One region of the Microbacterium sp. OVT16B genome, then DNA from elsewhere that is predicted to be linked to it. Evidence: predicted binding sites of a transcription regulator. Region 1 holds the regulator's gene; the other holds the start of a gene.
The links. The regulator LexA, encoded in region 1, represses DNA repair genes until DNA is damaged. The targets are predictions, from matches to a motif close to TCGAACANNTGTTCGA.

Region 1 (4,207 bases):
TCGTGGCCCTGGCCCGGGGCCTCGCCGAGGGGCGTGCGGCCGTCGCCGCCGATCTCGACGCGGCATCCGCTGCCCTGCAGGACCGTCTCTCGGCTCCGGGAGTCCGCGACGGTGCCGTTCGTGCCCGTGCACTCACCGAGGCGGACTTCTCGCGCGTGTCCTACGAGGAGCGCGAGTCCGCGCAGGAGGCCCTCGGCCTTCCGGCGCTGCCGCTCACGACGATCGGATCCTTCCCGCAGACCGGCGACATCCGTCGCGCCCGGGCGCGGTTCACCAGGGGCGAGATCCCCGCCGAGGACTACGAGGAGTTCCTGCGTCGCGAGGTCGCCAGCGTCGTCTCGCTGCAGGAGGACCTGGGCCTCGACGTGCTCGTGCACGGTGAGCCGGAGCGCAATGACATGGTGCAGTACTTCGCCGAGAACCTCGATGGCTTCGACGTCACCGAGAACGGCTGGGTGCAGTCGTACGGCTCCCGCGCGACCCGCCCGTCCCTCCTGTGGGGCGACGTCTCCCGTCCCGCTCCGATCACGGTGGACTGGTCGACGTACGCCCAGTCGCTCACGACCAAGCACATGAAGGGGATGCTGACGGGCCCCGTCACGATCCTCGCCTGGTCCTTCGTCCGAGACGACCAGCCGCTCGGCGAGACCGCGAACCAGGTGGCGCTCGCCCTGCGCGACGAGATCGCCGACCTCGAGGCCGCTGGTATCGCGATCATCCAGGTCGACGAGCCGGCGCTGCGCGAGCTGCTGCCTCTGAAGAAGGCGGATCAGCCCGCGTACCTGCAGTGGTCGGTGGACTCGTTCCGCCTCGCGACGGGTGGCGCGGCGGCGGGCACCCAGGTGCACACCCACCTCTGCTACTCGGAGTTCGGCGTCGTGATCGACGCGATCCGCGCCCTCGACGCCGACGTGACATCGATCGAGGCGGCCCGCAGCCGCATGGAGGTCGTGGCGGACATCGCCGAGGTCGGCTTCGATCACGGCATCGGCCCCGGTGTCTACGACATCCACTCGCCGCGCGTCCCCTCGGCGGAGGAGGTCGAGTCGCTGCTGCGCCGCGCGGTGGACGAGATCCCGACGCGACAGCTGTGGGTCAACCCCGACTGCGGTCTGAAGACGCGCGGATATGACGAGACCGTGGCGTCGCTGCGCAACATCGTCGAGGCCACGCGTCGGGTGCGCGAGGACGTGGTCGTCGCGGTCTGACGCCCGTCAGAAGAGAGAAGCGAACCGCCCTTCCCGGAGCTCGGGAAGGGCGGTTCGCTGTCGTCAGCCGACGTCAGACCGCGCGCAGCACCGCGACGATCTTGCCGAGGATCACGGCCTCGTCGCCCAGGATCGGCTCGAAGGCGGAGTTGCGGGGGAGGAGCCAGGTGTGTCCGTCGCGGCGGCGGAGCACCTTGACCGTGGCCTCGCCGTCGAGCATGGCCGCGACGATCTCGCCGTTCTCCGCGCTGTGCTGCGAACGCACGACGACCCAGTCCCCGTCGCAGATCGCGGCGTCGATCATCGACTCGCCCGACACCTTGAGCATGAACAGGTCGCCCTTGCCGACGAGCTGCCGGGGGAGCGGGAAGATCTCCTCGACCTGCTGATCCGCGGTGATCGGCACTCCGGCGGCGATGCGGCCCACCAGCGGCACGAGAGCGGCGTCTCCGACCGGGGTGGCGACATCGGCGGGATTCTCGCCGCTCGCGCCGGGGAGGTCGATGAGCACCTCCATGGCCCTGGTCTTGCCGGGGTCGCGGCGCAGATAGCCGCTGAGCTCCAGCTGTCCGAGCTGATGCGTGACGCTGGACAGCGACTTGAGGCCGACGGCGTCGCCGATCTCGCGCATGCTCGGCGGATAGCCGTGCCGGCTGATCGAGTTCTGGATGACCTCCAGGATCGCCATCTGCTTGGGGCTGAGGCTCTTGCGTCGACGGGTGCGCGGCGCCTCGGTGTCGGGGGCGGAGTTCTCGCTCATCGTGCTCCTTTGTACGCGATTCCGGCGTCGCAGTTCGAATGTCGGAGGTCCGTGGTGGGGTATCCGTATCGAAACCGTATCCGAGAAACGGCCCGATCTGGAAGATCTGTTCGAGCGTGTCGGCAGATTCTCGAATCAGGTTTCGAAGAACGCTTGACAGATGTTCGAACTCGAAGATATCTTCGGTACGTAGCTTCGCATTCCTGGCTCCCGGCCGAGTCCTGGATGCGAACGCTACGCCAACTTTCTCCGGCGGGGATGATCCGTCGGAGGGCAGAAAGGGAGCACGACATGAGCACCATCACCTTCGGAACCGCAGCAGTTCTTCCGGCACGTCCGGCCGCACGCCTGCGTCTGACGGTCCGCGGTCGCCGCGTGCTCCTCGGGCTCGCCTCGATCCCTCTCGCGGCGGGCATCGCCTTCGCCGCGCTCAGCGGCGGAAGCGCTGCGGCGTCCGGCGCTCACGTCGCGACGGCGTCCTTCGAGACCGTCACGGTGATGCCGGGGGACACCCTCTGGTCGATCGCCACCACGGTCGCTCCCGACGCCGACCCTCGCGAGGTGATCGGCGAGATCAGTCGGCTCAACATGCTCACGGGCGGCGCACTGCAGATCGGCGACGAGCTCGCCATCCCCGCGCAGTACTCCGAGTGATCTCGGAGCGCGCGTCCTGCGAGCCCGTCTTGGGAGCGGCGCATGCGCAATGCGGCGTCACCCGGTGCATCATCGGCCTTCGCGCGTCCTAGCATGGGAAGGGTGACCGCATCACTCGATGACCTCCCGCTTCGCGACGACCTCCGCGGATTGACTCCCTACGGAGCTCCGCAGGCCCCGCTTCCCATCGCGCTCAACGTCAACGAGAACACGCATCCCATTCCGGATGCCGTCGCCAGCGACATCCTCGACGACATCGCCGTGGCGCTGCGCGACATGAACCGCTACCCGGATCGAGAGTTCACGACCCTGCGCGAGGGCTTCGCCGAGTATCTCGGGCACGGCCTCACTGCCGACCAGATCTGGGCGGGCAACGGCTCGAACGAGGTGCTGCAGCACATCCTCCAGGCCTTCGGCGGTCCTGGACGCACGGCGTTCGGCTTCGCGCCCACGTACTCCATGTACCCGCTGATCGCTCAGGGCACCGGCGCACGCTGGGTGGCGGGTGTCCGCGAGCCCGACTACACGATCACCGCGGAAGATGCTGCTGCTCAGGTGCGCGCTGTCGACCCCGACGTGATCCTGCTGTGCTCCCCGAACAACCCGACGGGCACGCCCCTCGGGCTCGATGTCGTCGAGGCCGTCTACGAGGCGGCCAGAGGCATCGTGATCGTCGACGAGGCGTATCAGGAGTTCGCACCGAGGGAGGCGGCATCCGCCCTCTCCCTTCTCGAGGGGCGTCCGCGTCTGGCGGTGTCGCGCACGATGAGCAAGGCGTTCGCCTTCGCGGGAGCGCGGGTGGGCTACCTGGCCGCCGATCCCGCGTTCATCGACGCGCTGCGCCTCGTGCGCCTGCCCTATCACCTGAGCGCCCTCACCCAGGCGGCGGCGATCGCCGCGCTGCGCAACGCCGATGTCATGCTCGGCATGGTCGACGAGATCGTCGAGCAGCGCGACCGCATCTCGGCGACCCTGGAGGCGCTCGGGTACACGCCGCACGAGTCCTGGTCGAACTTCGTCCTCTTCGGTGGCGTGGTCGACCCGAAGGCCACGTGGCAGCAGCTGTACGACAGGGGCGTGCTGATCCGCGACGTCGGCATCCCCGGCCACCTCCGCGTCACCGCGGGCACGGAGGCCGAGACCACGGCGTTCCTCGACGCCCTCGCCTCGATAGGATCGGCATCATGAGCACCCCCGCCCCGCGCACAGCCCGCCGCGTGCGCAGCACGTCGGAGTCCACGGTCGAGCTCGAGCTCAACCTCGACGGGACGGGTGTGAGCCGCATCGACACCTCGGTGCCGTTCTTCGACCACATGCTGACAGCGTTCGCGAAGCACTCCCTCACCGACCTCACGGTGCGGGCGTCCGGCGACACGAACATCGATGCGCACCACACCGTCGAGGACGTCTCGATCGTGCTCGGGCAGGCGATCCGCGAGGCGCTGGGCGACAAGTCCGGCATCTCCCGCTACGGCGACGCGCTGGTCCCTCTCGACGAGGCGGTCGCGCAGGCGGTCGTGGACATCTCCGGTCGCCCGTACCTCGTGCACGAAGGTGAGCCCACAGGATTCGAGTACCACCTCAT
Region 2 (4,207 bases), 780 kb from region 1:
TGAACGAACACGTGGTCGCCGCGGCCTGGATGGGGAAGATCAAAACGGCTGTGCAGGGCGTCGCCCTGTCGTGGGCGCTGCTCCCGTTGCACGTGCTGATCGGACGAGAGCCGTGGACGCTCGTGACCGCTGTTCTCATGGTCATCGTCCTCGTGCTCACGGTCTCCAGCGGTATCGACTACATCATCGCGCAGGTCCGCGGAGCCCGGCGAGCGTCGTGAGCGCAGCCTCCGACGCCCTGGCCGCGCTCGACGCGCGAGGGTGGACCCTCGGTGTCGCGGAGTCCCTCACCGGCGGCGCCCTCTGCTCGGCGCTGGTCGGCGTCCCCGGCGCGTCCGCCGTACTGCTCGGCGGGGTCGTCGCCTATGCGACGCCGGTCAAGCACACCCTCCTGGGCGTCGACGCACACCTGCTCGACACGCACGGGGCCGTGCATCCGGAGGTCGCGGCGCAGATGGCGCGGGGCGTCAGGAGCGCCGTGGCCGTCGGAGGACGCTCCGCCGATGTCGGAGTGTCGACGACGGGCATCGCCGGGCCGGACTCGCCGGACGGGCAGCCTGTGGGAACGGTGCACATCGGCGTGGCGACGCCCATCGCGGAGGTGAGCCGCGCGGTCGTGTTCACGGGCGATCGCGCTGCAATCAGAGCCCAGACTGTCGACGCTGCGCTTGCGATCCTGCGAGAGCTCGTCGGGGAATAGAAATCCCCAGGGCAAAGTTGACATGAGTGTGCTCACATTCAAACCACAGGGTGAAAGAGTAGATTCTGTGCATGCCAGTGGTATTAGACTGGCGATCTCGTCGGAGGAGACTCCGGCGGACCGAACGGGGAGGAGGTTCCGATGATTCTTGTCAGGCAGGAAATCGGCGATGTGCTGAGGGACTTCCGTCTGCAGAAGGGGCGCACCCTTCGGCAGGTCGCAAGCAAGGCGTCTGTGGCGCTCGGCTATCTCAGTGAGGTCGAGCGCGGGCAGAAGGAGGCCTCGAGCGAGATCCTCGCGTCGGTCGCCGATGCGCTCGACGTTCCCATCTCGATCATCATGCGCGAGGTCGGAGATCGCATCTCCGTGCTCGAGGGTCTCCAGGTGTTCCCCGACGTCGTTCCCGACGATCTGGTCGCGTCGATCGAGCCGCAGCTCTCGCTGCGCTGATCGGTCTCCCACATCTCCATGCGCCGTAGCGAGTTCCTCCGTGCGGTCGATGCGGAGTTCCGGGGCAGAGCCCTCTCTCTGGTGAACGACCTCGTCCTGTCCCAGCTCGCGGGTCGTACGGCGCTCGAAGCGCTGGATGCCGGTGTTCCTCCGCGCGACATCTGGCTCGCGCTGTGCGATGAGACCGACGTCCCGTTGGCGCGTCGACATGGCGCCGGACGTCTGGAACCGCGCAAGCGTTGAACCGATGACAAGTGTTCGAGTGCTCCGCATTCCGACACGCCGAGAGCGCGACCTGCTCGAATATCTGTTCGATGCCGCGTAGTCTTCTGCACAAGTGGTTCAGGAACCGTGTTCTGCACAGTTCGTGGGTGTTCCGACTCTATGTCGGAGGCCCCCCGTACGGTGAAGACATGGCCACGGAGCCATACGTCTTGTCGGAGAGTTCGCCCAGCCTGGGGGAGCCGCGACAGCCTACAGACGGCAACACGCGAGCAGAAGGAACACATCATGCCATCACCCGCAGACCGCGAGAAGTCCCTCGAGACTGCACTCGCTCAGATCGACCGCCAGTTCGGAAAGGGCTCGGTCATGCGGCTGGGGAGCGACGAGCGCGCTCCCGTCGCCGTCATCCCGACCGGTTCCATTGCTCTCGACGTCGCGCTCGGCGTCGGTGGTCTGCCGCGTGGCCGCATCGTCGAGATCTATGGCCCTGAGTCCTCGGGTAAGACGACCCTGACCCTCCACGCGATCGCCAACGCGCAGCGTGCGGGAGGCATCGCAGCGTTCATCGACGCCGAGCACGCGCTCGACCCCGACTACGCGGCGAAGCTCGGTGTCGACATCGACGCTCTTCTCGTGTCGCAGCCCGATACGGGTGAGCAGGCGCTCGAGATCGCCGACATGCTCGTGCGTTCCGGTGCCATCGACCTCATCGTCATCGACTCCGTGGCGGCGCTCGTGCCTCGCGCGGAGATCGAGGGCGAGATGGGCGACTCGCACGTGGGTCTCCAGGCCCGACTCATGTCTCAGGCGCTGCGAAAGCTCACGGGTGGCCTGAACCAGACCAACACGACGATGATCTTCATCAACCAGCTGCGCGAGAAGATCGGTGTCTTCTTCGGGTCCCCGGAGACCACCGCCGGTGGAAAGGCGCTCAAGTTCTATGCGTCGGTCCGCCTCGACATTCGTCGTATCGAGACGCTGAAGGACGGCACCGACGCCGTGGGAAACCGTACGCGCGTCAAGGTCGTCAAGAACAAGATGGCTCCGCCGTTCAAGCAGGCGGAGTTCGACATCCTCTACGGCATCGGCATCTCTCGCGAGGGCAGCCTGATCGACTTCGGCGTCGATCACGGCATCGTGAAGAAGTCCGGCTCCTGGTACACCTACGACGGCGACCAGCTCGGCCAGGGCAAGGAGAACGCGCGGTCGTTCCTCCTCAAGAACCCCGACATCGCGCTGGCCATCGAGACCCAGATCAAGCAGAAGCTCGGCATCGGTGTGCAGGCCGCGGTGGCCCCGGCCGACGAGCTCGCCGAGCGTCGCCCGGCGTGATCGTGCTGCGGTATCGGCCCGAGGTCGCGTGCCGCCCTGCTCAAAGATCGGAGTGACCCATGGACGAATCTGAGCGGATTGCGCCGGTGATCCCGCTGTTCGGCGGCCCTGCGGCAGCGAGCAGCGACAGATTCGGGGCGACGGTCGAACATGAGGCCGTTGCCGTGGATGCTCCTGAGTCCGGTGCGGTGGGGGAGAACGTCGAGGACGTCTTCTCTCACCGCACCGGTGACGGTGCATGGCGGTCGACCTGGGATGCGTCGAGCGATCGTTCGGCGACGAGTCGCGTCGCTGACGCAGGCCGTCCCAGCGACCGTCATCCGGCTCGGGGCGGTCTGGCGAGGTCCGCTCCGAGACTGCGTGCCCTGCAGTCTCCGGATGCGGTGGAGAACGCCGGCGACGGCCCCGATCCTGCCGAGATCCGAGAGTCGGCGGAGGAGCTTCTCGTGCGCAAGCTGCGTGCGAGATCGCTCTCCATCTCGGAGGCGCAGATGGTGCTGAAGGGGGTCGAGGTGCAGGGGCACCGGCTCGACGCGGCGCAGATCGACGACGTGATCGACGACTTCTGCCGTCGTGGCTACCTCGACGATGCGGTGCTCGCCGCCCAGCTCGTCACCTCCGGAGTGGAGCGGAAGAAGCAGGGGAGGGTCGCCGTCTCACGGGCTCTCGCCCAGCGCGGCCTCTCTCGCGATGTGATCGATGCGGCGCTCGACGAGCTCCCCGACGACGACATCGAGCGGGCGCTCGAATTCGCTCGCACCAAGATGCGGTCGCTGGCGCGGCTCGATCCGGAGACCGCGAAGCGCCGACTCACCGGCCAGCTCGCTCGTCGTGGCTATCCGGGAGGGGTGGTCTCGAACGTGGTTCGGACGGTCACTGCCGAGCAGTTCGGCGGTCGGCGGCCTTCTTCGGGCGTGCGCTTCGAGTAGTCGAGTTCGACGGCGTGCCCTTCGAGCATGATCCCAACGGGTTCCGGGCCCACGCCTCGGCGACGTTCCGACGCGGTCAAGGGACGAGGCTTTCCTGAGCGCGAGAAGACGCCACTCGAACGTAGAATTGACCCATCATGACTATCCCGCGCAGTGAACCGACGATCATCGATGCCTCGTCGGCAGCAATCGACAGCGACGGGCGGCAGCGCTCGTACGAAGTGCGCACCTTCGGGTGCCAGATGAATGTGCACGACTCCGAGCGGCTCTCGGGCTCACTGGAGAGCGCCGGCTACGTCAGGGCGGCCGATGGCGCAGAGGCCGATGTCGTGATCATCAACACGTGCGCGGTCCGCGACAACGCGGCAGGCAAGCTCTACGGAACCCTCGGCCAGCTCGCTTCTGTCAAGCGTCGCAAGGACGGTATGCAGATCGCCGTCGGCGGATGCCTCGCCCAGATGGACAAGCAGGCCGTGCTCGACAAGGCGCCGTGGGTCGACGTGGTCTTCGGCACGCACAACATGGGCTCTCTCCCAGGTCTTCTGGAGCGGGCCCGTCACAACGGCGAGGC

Region 2: a site for LexA is predicted at 1,450-1,465, ahead of recA (recombinase RecA). Genes of this name have one in related genera too.

Annotation. Positions count from the first base shown of each region.
Region 1 covers NZ_JAHXZA010000001.1:1,490,571-1,494,777, forward strand. The annotation lists gene metE (5-methyltetrahydropteroyltriglutamate--homocysteine S-methyltransferase) at 1-1,208, shown strand, start outside; gene lexA (transcriptional repressor LexA) at 1,282-1,968, opposite strand; gene LC438_RS07005 (LysM peptidoglycan-binding domain-containing protein) at 2,260-2,622, shown strand; gene LC438_RS07010 (histidinol-phosphate transaminase) at 2,716-3,810, shown strand; gene hisB (imidazoleglycerol-phosphate dehydratase HisB) at 3,807-4,207, shown strand, end outside.
Region 2 covers NZ_JAHXZA010000001.1:2,272,434-2,276,640, reverse strand. The annotation lists gene pgsA (CDP-diacylglycerol--glycerol-3-phosphate 3-phosphatidyltransferase) at 1-221, shown strand, start outside; gene LC438_RS10875 (CinA family protein) at 218-700, shown strand; gene LC438_RS10870 (helix-turn-helix domain-containing protein) at 842-1,150, shown strand; gene LC438_RS10865 (DUF3046 domain-containing protein) at 1,169-1,393, shown strand; gene recA (recombinase RecA) at 1,661-2,707, shown strand; gene LC438_RS10855 (regulatory protein RecX) at 2,767-3,636, shown strand; gene miaB (tRNA (N6-isopentenyl adenosine(37)-C2)-methylthiotransferase MiaB) at 3,774-4,207, shown strand, end outside.